2 linked regions of the Metabacillus sp. B2-18 genome follow. The protein of the gene in region 1 interacts with the protein of each later gene in a pairwise test. Links are inferred from orthologs where the notes say so. Each region holds a gene or a part of one and is shown on either strand. Other genes may lie near its edges.

Evidence for each region. The genes of interacting proteins can lie anywhere in the genome.
Region 2: the proteins of licT (region 1) and ptsP interact in binary tests that used the Escherichia coli proteins (3 or more experiments, as listed by UniProt). The link is inferred for Metabacillus sp. B2-18 from one-to-one orthologs.

Annotation. Positions count from the first base shown.
Region 1 is NZ_CP088245.1:4,227,505-4,235,595, forward strand. The notes cover bases 2,801-5,631. They hold licT (BglG family transcription antiterminator LicT), read right to left. Parts: upstream 4,716-5,631; coding sequence 3,885-4,715; downstream 2,801-3,884. Other genes in these bases: LPC09_RS21460 (amidase), read left to right, coding at 2,801-3,849; ascB (6-phospho-beta-glucosidase), read right to left, coding at 4,951-5,631. Outside these bases: cysI (assimilatory sulfite reductase (NADPH) hemoprotein subunit), read right to left, coding at 1-272; LPC09_RS21455 (assimilatory sulfite reductase (NADPH) flavoprotein subunit), read right to left, coding at 300-2,129; more of LPC09_RS21460, read left to right, coding at 2,455-2,800; more of ascB, read right to left, coding at 5,632-6,372; LPC09_RS21475 (beta-glucoside-specific PTS transporter subunit IIABC), read right to left, coding at 6,445-8,091. UniProt on the Escherichia coli protein: Mediates the positive regulation of the beta-glucoside (bgl) operon by functioning as a transcriptional antiterminator. This is an RNA-binding protein that recognizes a specific sequence located just upstream of two termination sites within the operon.
Region 2 is NZ_CP088245.1:1,618,039-1,626,275, forward strand. What follows is about bases 3,349-6,325. They hold ptsP (phosphoenolpyruvate--protein phosphotransferase), read left to right. Parts: upstream 3,349-3,966; coding sequence 3,967-5,685; downstream 5,686-6,325. Other genes in these bases: ptsG (glucose-specific PTS transporter subunit IIBC), read left to right, coding at 3,349-3,605; LPC09_RS08150 (phosphocarrier protein HPr), read left to right, coding at 3,701-3,967; LPC09_RS08160 (transcriptional regulator SplA domain-containing protein), read left to right, coding at 5,797-6,033; splB (spore photoproduct lyase), read left to right, coding at 6,130-6,325. Outside these bases: LPC09_RS08135 (DUF6843 domain-containing protein), read left to right, coding at 1-266; glucose PTS transporter transcription antiterminator GlcT, read left to right, coding at 423-1,259; more of ptsG, read left to right, coding at 1,497-3,348; more of splB, read left to right, coding at 6,326-7,158; LPC09_RS08170 (SDR family oxidoreductase), read left to right, coding at 7,278-8,063; LPC09_RS08175 (S66 family peptidase), read left to right, coding at 8,131-8,237. UniProt on the Escherichia coli protein: General (non sugar-specific) component of the phosphoenolpyruvate-dependent sugar phosphotransferase system (sugar PTS).

The DNA.
Region 1 (8,091 bases):
GGTGTGGCAACACCACCTGGTAAACGAACACGTAGCATAAATTGATAAGCTGGCTCTAATTTTTGTTTTTGACGCTCATTTCGAAGATCACGGTCATCTTGTAAATAGCTTCCGTGGTGTTTCATTAAGCGGTTATCATCATCTGAAATACCTGAGCTTAATGGCTCAAGCATAGATTCTTTAAGCGTCCCACGCAAAAAGTCACTTCTTTCTTTAATGTCTTCAACATCACTTGGTGGGCCTTCTGGTGCTTTTAATATTTTGTTCGCCATGTTGCTAATCTCCTTTCAATCAAAAAATCAATATACATCGCGTTGATAGCGTTTATTTTGTTTCATATCTGCAAGGTAGGCCTCAGCTTTTTCACGGCTTAATCCGCCTTCTTTTTCAATAATGTCGATCAGTGTGTTGTTAACATCTTTCGCCATATGATTTTTATCACCGCAAACGTACACAACAGCCCCTTCTTCAAGCCATTGGAACAACTCTTTGCTGTGCTCTTGCATGCGATTCTGTACATAAACTTTTTCTTCTTGATCACGTGAAAAAGCAACATCCATTCTCGTTAACACACCGTCTTTAATCCATTTTTGCCATTCTGTTTGGTACAGAAAGTCTGTTACAAAATGTTGATCACCGAAGAACATCCATGATTTACCTTCTGCACCGATTTCTTCACGCTCTTGCATAAATGCACGAAATGGTGCAACACCTGTTCCAGGTCCAACCATAATAATCGGTGTATCAGGATTTTGTGGTAGTCTAAAATTTTGATTCTTTTGAATATACACTGGTAATGTATCACCAGGTTGCAGGCGTTCTGCCACTTGGGTTGACGCCACACCTTTACGATGACGACCATGTGTTTCATAACGGACAGCCCCAATTGTTAAGTGAACTTCATCTGGATTTGCAGCTAAGCTACTTGCAATAGAATATAGACGAACTGGCATTTTACGTAGAACACCAGCAAATTCCTGTGCAGAAACTTCCCATGGACCAAAGTCACGAATTAAATCTAATAGGTCACGACCATCAATATATGCTTTTATAGAATCCCTATTTGATACAAGTGATTGTAAATCTTTATTAGAATTAAGCTGTGCTGCTTTTTCAACAACTGGTTTCGTTAACGTGGCAATTTCAACCCTTGAGCTTAATGCCTCTTTCAATGTTACTTCTTCATTATTCACTGTAACTTTTTCAGTTGCATCCCATTTTACTGCTTCAAGAATAAGGTTAACAAGTTCAGGATCATTTTCCGGGTAAACACCTAGAGCATCACCTGGCTCAAATGTAAGGCCAGATCCTTCTAATGACAACTCAAGATGACGCGTTTCTTTATTAGAGCCGCGACCATTTAGGTTTAGGTTTTCAAGAACCTCTGCTTTAAATGGATTTGTTCTTGAGTAAGCTGATTCTAAAGCTTGAGGAGCAGGGGCAGCTGCTTCTTGCGCTTGAACAGGTTCTGCTCCCGCAGCTTGTGCTTCATCAAGACCAGCTAAAACTCCTGCAATCCACTCAGCTGCAGGCTCATCAAAGTCTAAATCACAATCGATACGTGGATAAAGACGAGTTCCACCAAGATCTTCTAAACGTTGATCAAATTCTTTTCCTGTTTGACAGAAAAACTCATAAGAGCTATCACCAAGCGATAGAACTGAAAAGCGAAGTTCATCAAGCTTTGGAGCTCGTTTACCATGAAGGAACTCATGGAAAGAAATCGCATTATCCGGCGGATCTCCCTCGCCATGTGTACTTACTACAATAAGAAGATTCTCTACCTTCTTTAAGCTATTTGGTTTAAAATCACTCATTGATGAAACGGTTACTTTATAACCACGACTCTCGAGTTCTTTTCCTGCCTTATTTGCAAGACCCTGGGCATTACCAGTTTGAGAACCAAATAGAATCGTAACATCCTTAGATACTGGCTTTACATTTACTGGAACAACAGCCTCTACTACCGGCGCTTCGGGAGCAGCCGTAACATTAGCAGAACCAGCTTGTGTAGCAGCTAGATACCCACTCAACCAGACTTTTTGAGATTCCGTCAAGGTTGGCAGAAGACGATTAAGGAGCTCTACTTGCTCCTGATTAAACGGACTGTTCATTACCTGAAGTTGCAACAAAATCCACACCTCACAAAATTTACTTGTACAAATTATTCATAATTACTAGTTTCCATTATTTTAGTCTCACTGACAAGTGAAAAATATAATTCATTTTACCACAACTCATTATTCCTATCAATAAAGTTGGAATTTAATTGTGTGAAGAATGAAAAAGTTTTTGACAAGTTTGTGAGGATTGATGATACTTTTTGTTAAAAGGAAAACTTGTTCGTTCTATTCCACTATCGTTATATAATAGAGTTAAAACAAAAATTTATAACATAAATCCTCTTAATATCCGTACTAAACCAAAAAGTACCTATTCAAGGAGAATTCACCTATGCACCAATTAAATTGGCTCGATGCCACTGAACAGGCTTATCTTATTAAAACCAAACAAATTTCAGCTGCAGAATTAGTTTCCCATACAATTGACTTAATAGAAGAGTTAAACCCCAAATTAAATGCTGTCACACATAAATTGTATGAAGACAAGTTACCACCAACTGAATCCGGTCCATTTTCAGGTGTTCCGTTCCTTATGAAGGATTTGGAATTTTTCGCAAACACCCCCTACACAGCAGGATCTACATATCTTAAAAACTTTATTGCCTCAGCTGATAGTGAGTACTCATCACGAATCCGTCAACAAACGGGGCTTATCACAATTGGAAAAACAAATACTTGTGAGTTTGGACTAGTACCGACTACTGAGCCTTTACAATATGGTCCAACGAGAAATCCATGGAATCTAGCCTATACAGTTGGAGGCTCAAGCGGAGGGGCTGCGGCTGCTGTTGCAGCTGGAATTGTTCCGATGGCACATGCCTCGGACGGGGGAGGATCAATTAGAATTCCCGCATCTTGTTGTGGAGTTTTTGGCCTAAAAGTAAGTAGAGGCAGAATTCCAAAGAACCCTGATCCGGTTGGCCTCGGAGTTAATCATGTGATTACACGGACTGTTCGAGATAGTGCGGGACTTCTTGATGCTACATATGGAAATAATCCTGGTGATCCATTCTATGTATCACAACCAAGTAGTTCATTTGTCACTGAGTCAATCAAAGAACCTAGGAAATTAAAAATAGCTGTTTTAAAAACCGGATTTAACGGTAAAAAGATTCATTCTGATTGTGAAGATGCTGTTTTAGATGCAGCAAATCTCTGTCAATCTCTTGGCCATGATGTTGAGGAGGGATTTCCTACTATTCATGTTGATCAATATAATCGAGCATTTCAAGTGCTTTGGCAATCATCCTTTTCACAAGGAATACATTCTTTAACAAATTTAACTGGAAGAGCTCCGAAGCAAGAAGAACTAGAACCTTATACTTGGGAAGTTTTACACTGCGGGAATTCATACAGAGCAACAGAATATCTTGCTGCGATTAGTTACATGCAGCTAGTAACGAAAGAAGTTGCTCAATTTTTCAACAACTACGATCTCCTATTAACTCCAACTCTTAGTGAGCCACCTCTAAGAATTGGTGAATTATCTTATAAAGGTAATATAGAGGAGTATGTTAACAGACTAAATGAATGGGTACCCTTCACTCCACTTGCGAATACAACTGGCTGTCCGGCGATGTCTGTTCCATTGTTTTGGAATAAAGATATCTTACCTATTGGTGTTCAGTTTATGGGACCGCTCGGAGATGAAGCTACTCTGTTTCAACTTGCTGGACAGCTTGAGCAAGCACGGCCTTGGAAAGATAAAAAACCAACTATTATATAGAAGAAAGTAGACGAAACGTTCGTCTACTTTTCCTCTTATCTATTAATAACCCTCTCAATATGAATCGTCAAATACAGCTTCTCATCGTTTGTTAACTCGTAATCAAATTGTCTTTCCACATAATCATTAATTTTTTCCGTACATTCATAAGCTTGTTTGTGTTTGTTTTTTACAGCTTCAAACAGAAAATCGTCTTCACCTTCCATGTAAGTTTTGCTGTATAGTCTTTGAGCAAAGAACTTCAAATGAGTGACAAATCGGAAGAAGTTAAGAGACTCTTCGTTAAAATCCATCTTAAAGTGATATTTCACAATTTTTAAGATGTCTTGCATCGTTTTTGTAATGTTTACGATATTAGGCATTTCTTCATTTAGCTCTGCATTCACAATATGCATGGCAATAAAGCCAGCTTCATCCTCAGGCAATGTAACATCAAGCTTTTCCTTAATCATACCCAGTGCTTCTACACCAAGAGAAAATTCATCTTTATATAGCTTTTTGATTTCCCATAGCAACGCATTCTTTATATCGAGGCCTTTTTTATTACGTTCAATGGCAAAATTAATGTGATCTGTAAGAGAAACATAAATACTGTCATTTAGTTCTCTTCCAAGCTTACTTTTTGCTTTTTTAATAACCTCTTCTGTTACTTCCATGAGTTCAATTGAAACCTCATATAAAAGGGTTTTAAATCGTTCCGACATGTCTTTATTTTTCAGTGTAAACACTTTCTCAATTTTATCATCATCTATTTCGTCACCAGGTCTTTTTTGAAAAGCAAGACCTTTCCCCATGATAACAAGCTCTATATTTTCTTCATTAAATGCACTTACAACATTATTGTTAAATACTTTTTCTATTTTCATATAACCACCTAAACTTTTTATGGTTTATTTGTTAAACAGATTTTCTCGTATAAGCTCTATTTATCGTATTATAAGTGATACTCTTCTCCATGACCACTTCTAAAGATTATAGGAGAATCCCTGTACTAATAGAAGGAAAGCTGTTGTCAGCTTTCCTCTTATATCATGATGACCTGAAAGTATTCTCCATTTGCCTATCACATGCTTGAACCACCTTTTCCCTTAATAATGCTTCTTAAAGTGATTCACCATTACTCTCAATTACTTTTTTATACCAATCAAAGCTTTTCTTTTTATGCCGTTGTAGTGTACCGTTTCCTTCGTTGTCTTTATCAACGTAAATGTAGCCATAGCGTTTTTTCATTTCTCCAGTTGAAGCACTCACAATATCAATTGGACCCCAGCTTGTATAACCAAGAATCTCAACGCCATCTTCAATCGCTTCACTCATTTCAGCAACGTGCTTTTTTAAGTATTCAATACGGTAGTCATCATGAACTTCACCGCCTGCTGTTAATTCATCAACAGCCCCTAAACCATTTTCCACAACAAATAATGGCTTTTGATAGCGATCATATAATTGATTCGCTGTAATTCGGAATCCTCTAGGATCAATCGTCCAGCCCCATTCTGATTTTTCAAGGTATGGATTTTCAATAGATCCGAACACATTTCCTGACGTCATATTATTTACTTCTGGATCTGTACTAGTTGCACGGCTCGCATAATAACTAAAGCCAATATAGTCAACGGTATGATTTTTTAGAAGCTCTTCATCTCCAGGTTCCATTTCAATCTTTATGTTATGATCTTTGAAAAATCTCTTAGCATACCCTGGATATGCTCCACGTGATTGAACATCGATGAAAAAGAACGATTCACGGTCTTTCTCCATCGCATCCCAAACATCCTCCGGGTTACATGTGTATGAATAAGTCATTCCTGCAGCGAGCATACATCCGATCATTGCCCCTGGGCTGATTTCGTGACAAGCTTTTACAGCAAGTGCACTAGCAACTAATTGATGATGTGCAGCTTGGTATTTAATTTGCTCTTTATTGTCTCCTTCTTTGAAAACAAGTCCAGCACCTACAAATGGCAAATGCAATAACATATTAATTTCATTAAATGTCATCCAGTATTTTACCTTATCTTTAAAACGTTTAAATAAAGTTGTTGCATAAGTTTCAAATAAAGAAACAAGCTTACGATTTTTCCAACTTCCATAGTTCTCAACCAAGTTAACAGGTACATCAAAATGAGCAATTGTTACAACAGGCTCAATATTATATTTCAATAGTTCATCGAAAAGATCATCATAAAACTTTAACCCTGCTTCATTAGGCTGCGCATCATCACCATTCGGGAAGATTCGTGCCCATGAAATAGATACACGTAAGGCCTTGAATCCCATCTCTGCAAAAAGTGCAATATCTTCTTTATAACGATGATAAAAATCAATTGCCGTATGTGATGGGTAAAATTCACCTTCAAGTGGTTGGAAAGAAGGAAGATTTCCAAACATGATATCCCAGCGCTTTTCACCTGTTGGTAGTAAATCAACTGTTGTTAATCCTTTTCCACCTTCGAGATAGGCCCCTTCTGTTTGATTGGCAGCAATCGCACCGCCCCATAAAAATCCTTTTGGAAAAGCCATGAAGAAAACTCCTTTTCATAAAAAAGTGAGGGAGAGAACGTCTTAAAAGACGACCTCCTCCTTAGCTAACATTTAATTTATAGTAAAAACACAGTCACCAGTTTTCACTTGTTTCTCTGGTGTTAAGTTTAGATTAAACTCTTTATGATTCGTTACCACAACAGGTGTTGTGAGTGGTTTCCCCGCTTCTTTAATCTTATCCATATCAAACTCTATTAAGAGTTGACCTTTTTCAATTCGGTCACCTTGAGAAACATGGGCTGTAAAATACTTTCCTTCTAACTGTACAGTATCCATACCGATATGAATCAGAATATCTACCCCATTTTCAGTCGTGATACCAATTGCATGATTAGTCGGGAATAAAGCAGTCACGATACCAGAAGCAGGAGCTAATAGCTTTCCTTCGCTTGGCTCAATTGCTACACCATGACCAAGAGCACCTGATGCAAATGCTTCGTCTTCTATTTCTGATAAAACCTTTACTTCACCTGTTAAAGGACTAATGATTTGTTCATTTTTAGCATTTGAAGCTGTTGTTACTGCCACTTCACTCTCAGAATTTTCAGTTACTTCATTTTTAGCTTTTCCCATTCCAAATAGGTACGTAAGAATAAAGCCTAGACCAAATGCTACAGCAAATGAAATCAACATTGCCCAAAAAGCAAATGTAATACCATCTGTTGGACTGATAAATGATGGAATTCCGAATACTCCAAGACCGCCTACCATGTAAATTTTAGAACCAGCTGCACCGATAATCCCACCACCAACAGCAGCTGCAATACAGCTAATGATAAATGGCTTTTTAAGCGGTAATGTAATACCGTAAATTGCTGGCTCTGTTACACCGAAAATACCCGAAATAAATGCTGGAATACTTAATGTTTTCAGCTTTTGCTGCTTTGTTCTAATCCATACTGCCAATACTGCACCAATTTGAGCAAATGAAGCAGCAAATGTAGTTGCTAATACCGGGTCAGCACCCATTGTTGTAAGGTTGTTAATCGCAATTGGTACAAGACCCCAGTGAAGACCAAAGATAACAAGTAACTGCCATAATCCACCTACAAAAATCCCTGCAACTAGTGGGCTTAAATTATAGATAAATAGGGTTGCCATTCCTAAAAGATTACCTAACCATGTTGCGATAGGTCCAATTATGATAAATGTTAAAGGAACAACAATTAGTAATGTAAAAAATGGTACTAAGAATGCTTTCACTACACTTGGAATGATTTTTTTCAAACGGTTTTCTACAATTGCTGCGAAATATGATGCTAAAATAATCGGGATAACAGAAGATGCATAACTCATTAAAATGACAGGTACACCTAAAAATGTAATATGAATTGCTGATTCAAACATTGTCCCTGAAAATAATGTGTAAAGAGGATCGCCTGCCGTTAAGCCTGATAAAGTTGGATAAACTAATGAACCCCCAATGGCCATTCCGATGAACGGACTTCCACCAAACTTTTTAATCGCTGTGTATCCTAAGAAAATTGGAAAGAAGTAAAATAATGAATCACCAATTGCATTTAAAATTTGATAAGTTCCCGATGTATCCTCTAACCAACCTAATGCAAGAAATAGTGCATTAAAACCTTTGATCATCCCTGTTGCAGCTAATACGCCAAGTACAGGAGTGAATATACTTGAAATGATGTCAATTAAACTTGATTTTTGTTTTTCTTCATCATCACTAGTTTGCGACTG
Region 2 (8,237 bases), 2.6 Mb from region 1 along the record:
ATGAAGGAAATAATCAAGTATATAAAGTTAGTCAAAATGGAATGACATATACAGATGAAGAACATATCCATGAGGGGTGGGCAACTAATAAATATTATTATGTAGACGATAAAGGTGAACGAACGTCTCTAGTACCAGGGAAGATGGTTCATGGACCATCAAGTGGAAGAGAATTAGCTGGTAAAACGGTTGAATATTTTTTTATAGGCTCATCAGATCAGTTTCATAAAGATGAATATGTACCCAATGAGTATGAAGTAAATTAGCGGCTGCAATATGCAGCTTTCTTTTTTCTCCTAGACTAGCAAGTCAAGAATTAATCAAAAGAAATTTTTCTACAATAAGCGACAAATTCATTGACGTCCATACATAACTTTTGTACGATATGAAGGATTGAATGAAAAGGAGCTGTGGATTTCGCGATGGAGTCCTTTAAAATAAAAAAAACTTTAAATAACAACGTTTTGATAGCATCTCATGATTCTTTTGGAGAGGTTGTATTAATTGGAAAAGGCATTAGTTTTGGTAAAAAAGAAGGAGACATAATTCAAGAAGATAGCTATGATAAAATGTTTGTTTTAACAAATCAAAAGGAGCAGGAGCAATATAAGTTACTGCTATCAGATATTGATGAAGAAATGCTCGAAATTATGCAGGAAGTGATTCAATATATCTTTGAACGTGTTGACAAGCCATTAAATGAACATATTCACATAGCACTTACAGACCACTTAGCATTTGCTTTAAAGCGTTTGCAGCAAGGTATGGATTTGAAGAATCCTTTTCTCCTTGAAACAAAGTCTTTATATCCTTTTGAATATGAGCTGGCAACAGAGGTTATTAATATGCTGAATGATAAATTAAACGTACAGCTTCCTCAAGGAGAAATTGGTTTTATTGCGCTTCATATTCATAGCTCAATATCTAATAAACCACTTTCAGAAGTAAATCAATATTCTCAGCTCATTAGCCGGTTAACAGAAGTGATAGAGGAGTCTTTAAAGATCAAAGTGGATCGAGAAAGTGTAAACTATTTACGTCTAATTCGCCATCTTCGCTACACAATTGAAAGAGTGAATTCAGGGGAATCTGTTACAGAACCAGAAAAATTAGCTTTTTTGTTGAAAAAAGAATATCCTTTATGCTACAATACTTCTTGGAAAATGATAAAAGTAATGCAACAGGTTTTAAAGAAATCTGTTTATGAAGCTGAAGCAGTTTACTTAACAATGCACTTATACCGACTAACAAATAAATAATTGTAACAGATATTATTCACGTGTTACTGATTCGATCAGGCATGAGTGAACAAGGTGTTTTTAATTGCTATTTTGGGGAACTATACCTAATAGCAGCTAAAATACATGTTCACCATGCCTTTTTTGTATGCATCGGGACAATTCCTGAGCTTAATGTAAACGGTTAATAGTAGATTGTTTTTTTAGGCTTTGTACTTTTATTGACTACAGAAATTAACAAAATAGGAGGAAATGATTATGTTTAAAAATGCATTCGGCGTCTTGCAAAAAGTCGGACGTGCACTAATGCTGCCAGTTGCATTATTACCAGCTGCTGGTTTATTACTTGCAATAGGTAATGCCCTTCAAAATCCAACACTTACTGATTTAGCACCATTCTTAACAGCAGATTGGATCGTATTAATTGCAAGTGTTATGGAGAATGCAGGTAACATTGTATTCTCGAATTTACCTGTATTATTCGCAGTTGGGGTTGCAATAGGCTTAGCTAACGGTGATGGAGTTGCCGGTATTGCTGCTTTAATTGGTTACTTAATAATGAATATTACAATGAGTAGTATCCTTAAGGGAGTTGGTACACTTCCGTCTGGTGGACAGGAGCTTGCTGACTTTTTAGCTAATAACGGTGCTGCCTATGGTAATGTACTAGGTATCCCAACCCTACAAACAGGGGTATTTGGTGGTATTATCGTTGGTATTATTGCTGCTGCCATGTATAATCGCTTTTTCACGATTGATTTACCATCTTATTTAGGATTCTTTGCTGGTAAGCGTTTCGTACCAATTGTAACGGCTGGAGCAACAGTATTACTTGGTATTGTAATGTATTTTGTTTGGCCTCCAATTCAAACAGGTTTAAACGCTTTTTCTACAAACTTATTAGATGCAAACAGAACGTTGGCAGCCTTTATATTTGGTGTTATTGAACGTTCGTTAATTCCATTCGGTCTTCATCATATCTTCTATTCACCGTTCTGGTTTGAATTTGGAAGTTATGTAAATGCTGCTGGAGAAACTGTACGTGGAGATCAAACAATCTTCTTCTCTCAAATTAGAGATGGTGTACAAGATTTAACAGCAGGTACATTTATGACTGGTAAATTCCCATTCATGATGTTTGGTTTACCAGCTGCAGCACTTGCAATTTACCATGAAGCAAGACCAGAACATAAAAAAGTTGTTGCAGGTTTAATGGGTTCTGCAGCCCTAACTTCTTTCTTAACAGGTATTACAGAACCACTTGAATTCTCATTCTTATTCGTAGCACCTGTATTATTCGGTATTCATGCAATCTTTGCTGGTTTATCATTTATGACTATGCACATTCTTAATGTTAAAATTGGTATGACGTTTTCTGGAGGTTTAATTGACTTCCTATTATTCGGGGTATTAAACCCACAAACAAACTGGTGGCTAGTTATTCCTGTAGGTTTAGTCTTTGCAGTTGTTTATTACTTTGGTTTCCGTTTTGCAATTAGAAAGTGGAATCTTGCCACTCCTGGTCGTGAGGAAACTGATGTTGAAACTTCTGATGAAGGTCAACCAAAAGCAAATGCAGGAGATTTACCATTCCAAGTGTTAGAATCCTTAGGTGGATCTGGAAACATTAAGCACTTAGATGCTTGTATTACTCGTTTACGTGTTACAGTTAATGACATTAAAGATGTTGACAAAGATCGTTTGAAAAAACTTGGTGCATCTGGTGTATTAGAAATTGGAAACAACATACAAGCAATCTTTGGACCTAAATCTGATAATTTAAAAACTCAAATCCAAGATGTTATGTCTGGCAAACGTCCTAAAGCAACACAAACTCATTCTCAAGAAAAAGAAGTTCAAGAGCAAGTTGAGGATGTAGTAGCTGACGGATTAAAAAATGATGTAATAGATGAAACATTTGTTTCTCCACTTACAGGTGAGATTAAAGATATTACAGAAGTTCCAGACCAAGTATTCTCTGGAAAAATGATGGGTGATGGTTTTGCAATTCTACCTTCTAACGGAACAGTCGTTTCACCTGTTAATGGTAAAATCTTAAATGTTTTCCCTACAAAACATGCTATTGGTATTCAATCTGATGGTGGTAGAGAAATTCTTATTCACTTTGGTATTGATACAGTTAATCTGAAAGGTGAAGGATTCGAAGCATTTGTCCAAGAAGGTGACATAGTTGAGCAAGGTCAAAAACTTCTAGAGGTTGATCTAGATTTTGTAAAATCTAATGCACCTTCAATTATAACTCCAATCGTATTCACGAACTTAAAAGAGGGTCAATCAATTAAACTGCAAACAAAAGATAATGTTGCAGCAAATGATACTGATATCATTGAGATTGAAGGCAAGTAATTTTAATATCCAAAAGCCACACTTGTATTTTTACATGTGTGGCTATAAAATTAATTTTTGAATAATATGAATGATTTTAAAGGAGATTGATGAAAATGGCAGAAAAAACATTTACAGTAACAGCAGATACAGGAATTCACGCTCGTCCAGCAACTGTGTTGGTACAAGCTGCAAGTAAGTATGATGCAGATGTAAACCTTGAGTACAATGGTAAAACTGTTAACTTAAAATCAATCATGGGTGTTATGTCTCTAGGAATTCCAAAAGGCTCTCAAATCAAGATTATTGCTTCAGGTTCTGATGCAGACGAAGCAGTTACAGGTCTTGGCGAAACTTTAAAAAATGAAGGGTTAGGCGAATAATGAGTAACCTTAAAGGGATTGGAGCTTCGGCTGGTATTGCTATTGCAAAAGCTTACCGTTTAGAAGAACCAGAACTAAATATTGAACAAAAAACAATTGCAGATAAAGAGGCAGAAAAGCAACGTTTTGATGATGCAATAAACAAGTCAAAATCAGAGCTTGAAAAAATAAAAGACCATGCTAATCGTGAATTAGGTGCAGACAAAGCTGAAATTTTTGCAGCACATTTATTAGTTTTAAGTGATCCTGAGTTGTTAAATCCAGTAGTGGATAAGATTAACGCTGAAGGTGTTAATGCTGAATTTGCAATGAAGGAAACAGCTGATATGTTTGTTTCTATGTTCGAATCAATGGATAATGAATATATGAAAGAACGTGCAGCTGACATTCGTGACGTAACTAAGCGTGTTATTGCTCACTTATTAGGGGTGCAAATTCCAAACCCTAGTCTAATTTCTGAAGAAGTTGTCATTATTGCTGAAGATTTAACACCATCTGATACTGCTCAATTAAATCGTCAATATGTAAAAGGATTTACAACAGACATTGGTGGACGTACTTCTCATTCTGCAATTATGGCTCGCTCTATGGAAATTCCAGCTGTTGTTGGAACAAAGCAAGCTACATCAACGATTGAAAATGGTGTAATGGTTATTGTTGATGGATTAGATGGTGATGTTATTATTGATCCATCTTCAGATGTTATTGCTCAATATGAAGAGAAAAAGGCAAAGTATGAAGCTCAAAAAGCAGAATGGGCAAAGCTTGTAAATGAACCTACCATTACAAGTGATGGTCAGCATGTTGAGCTTGCTGCTAACATTGGAACACCTGATGATGTTAAAGGTGTGCTAGAAAACGGCGGTGAAGGTGTTGGACTTTATCGTACGGAATTCTTATATATGGGAAGAGATCAGCTTCCAACTGAAGATGAACAATATGATGCTTATAAAACTGTTTTGGAAAGAATGGGTGATAAGCCGGTTGTTGTTCGTACTTTAGACATCGGTGGAGACAAAGAATTACCATACTTACATCTTCCAAAAGAAATGAACCCATTCCTTGGTTTTAGAGCAATTCGTTTATGCTTGGAAGAACAAGAAATTTTCAGAACACAATTACGTGCATTATTACGTGCAAGTAGTTATGGAAATCTAAAGATTATGTTCCCAATGATTGCGACAGTTTCTGAATTCAGAGAAGCTAAGGCAATTCTTTTAGAAGAAAAGGAAAAGCTAGTTGCCAATGGGGTACAAGTATCTGATTCAATTGAGATTGGTATGATGGTAGAAATTCCATCTACAGCAGTAATGGCTGATCAATTTGCAAAAGAAGTAGATTTCTTCAGTATTGGAACAAATGATTTAATTCAATACACTATGGCTGCAGATCGTATGAATGAGCGTGTGTCATACTTATATCAACCGTATAACCCAGCTATTTTACGTCTGGTTTCTATGGTAATCGATGCAGCACATAAAGAAGGCAAATGGGCAGGTATGTGTGGTGAAATGGCTGGCGATACTATCGCTATCCCACTATTATTAGGTTTAGGTCTTGATGAGTTCTCTATGAGTGCTACATCAATCCTGCCAGCACGTACTCAAATTAAAGGTCTATCTAAAGAAAAAGCCCAAAGCATAAAAGAAACTGTTTTATCTATGAGTACAACTGAAGAAGTCGTTGCATTTGTGAAAGAAACTTTCCAAATTGACTGATAACCGAAAGACAGGCAGAATTTGCCTGTCTTTTTGATGTTTTTTAAAGATAATACATACACTTCATTATGGGAAAGCTAACCCTAGTATAGATGGGAGGAGTTTTCCAAAATGGACAATTTCAAAATAGGTGAAGAAGTATATGTGATCTATAGAAATCCTCATGCTGTAAATGTGGCAAATATTGAAAAAGCAGAAATTGTTGAGCACCCTACTAATCAAAAGGAATTGGCTATTTTCCTACATGATGCATACCATCCATTAGCAGAAGATGATGCTGTCTTTTCTAGTTTTGAGGAAGCCGAAGAGCTTTACAATCAGCTATTTGATTACCAACAATTCGATTAAGTTAATAGGAAATATTTGAATCGATTATTAGATAACGATTAAGCAAAAGGTAAATATGTATAGAATCTTTGATTATATATAAAGGAAGGTACTATCATGATAAAACCTTTTGTTCCACAATTAGTTTATATAGAACCTAGAGCTCTGGAATACCCGCGTGGTGTTGAACTAAAAGAAAAATTTGAAAAAATGGGTCTTGAGATTAGAGAAACAACGTCTCATAACCAAGTCCGAAATATTCCAGGTAAGAACCACCTTCAGCAATATCGAACAGCCAAATCTACATTAGTTGTCGGTGTTAGAAAAACGCTCGAATTTGATAGCTCCAAGCCATCAGCTGAGTATGCAATTCCTTTAGCAACTGGATGTATGGGTCATTGTCATTATTGCTATTTACAAACTACAATGGGTAGTAAACCGTATATTAGAACATATGTCAATGTAGATGAAATACTTGAGCAAGCTAAGGATTATATGGAGGAGCGTGCTCCAGAAATTACACGGTTTGAAGCCTCTTGTACATCTGACATAGTAGGGATTGACCATCTTACTCATTCTTTAAAATCAGCAATTGAATTTTTTGGACAAACAGATATAGGAAGGTTGCGTTTTGTAACAAAATTTCATCATGTTGACCATTTATTGGATGCAAAACATAATGGAAAGACTCGTTTTCGTTTTAGCATTAATGCTGATTATGTTATAAAAAACTTTGAACCAGGAACATCTCCTCTTGATAAAAGAATTGAAGCTGCAGTAAAAGTGGCAAAGGCTGGGTATCCGTTAGGGTTTATTGTAGCTCCAATTTATATTCATGAGGGCTGGCAAGAAGGGTACAAAACACTCTTTGAAAAGCTGGATGCATCTCTCCCAGCAGATGTACGAGATGATATAACGTTTGAAATGATTCAACACCGTTTTACAAAGCCAGCAAAACGAGTAATTCAAAAAAATTATCCGAAAACGAAGCTTGAATTAAATGAGGAAGAAAGACGTTATAAATGGGGCAGATATGGGATAGGTAAATATATTTATCAAAAAGATCAAGAACAGGAATTACGTGATACATTAGAGGATTATGTGGATCACTATTTTCCAACTGCCAAGGTTGAATATTTCACCTAACAAAAAAACTCTCATCGTAACATTGATGAGAGTTTTTTTGTTATTTTTTAGCCTTCAACTTCATATTCAACTTCATATATATGGTAAAATTACTTTAATCATACATAAGGGGTGTAACTATGGATATGTCATTAAATGGTAAAAGTGCATTAGTTATTGCTTCCAGCCAAGGACTTGGTAAAGCCATTGCTCAAAAGCTTGCAGAACAAGGGGCAAATGTTATGTTATCTAGTCGGGATGAAGAAAAGCTAAAAAAAATAAAACATGAGCTTGGGCAAAATAGTCATGGACGTATTGAATACAAAGTATGTGATATAAAAAACAAAGAAGAAATAGAACAACTTGTTACTTTTACACAAACTGAATTTGGTGCAATCGATCTGCTTGTTAATAATGCAGGAGGTCCACCAGCAGGTACATTTGAAGAAATGACTGATGAAGATTGGCAGCATGCATTTGAATTAAACTTACTTAGTTATATCCGAATTATAAGAGAAGTGCTCCCCTATATGAAGAAAAGCGGTGGAAAGATCGTAAATATTGCTTCCTCCTCCGTAAAGGAACCAATCCCTGGTTTAATTTTATCTAATACTTTTCGAACGGGTATTGTCGGTTTAACAAAAACTCTGGCTTCAGAATTTGCATCATATGGAATTTTAATAAATACAGTTGCTCCAGGACGTATCTCAACAGATCGCGTCGCCTCTTTAGATGAGATTGCAGCAAAGAAACAAGGAGTATCAAAACAAGATGTTGAGGAAAGTGTAAAAGATAAAATTCCACTAGGCCGTTATGGGTTACCAGAAGAATTTGCTAATTATGCTACATTCCTCTTATCTGACTTAAATTCCTATATGACGGGTCAAACATTTTTAGTCGATGGTGGGCTGGTGAAATCAATTTAAATGATGATAAGGAGAAGCAAGCTTCTCCTTGTTTTTATATTTCTATTTTATAAAGGAGAGGGGAAATTTGATTTCATATCCAATTTTACAAAATGACGCAACAATTGGAGTAACAGCACCATCATCTGGGATTCCTGAAGAACTTCACTCAATGTTTAAACAGGCCTTAGTAAG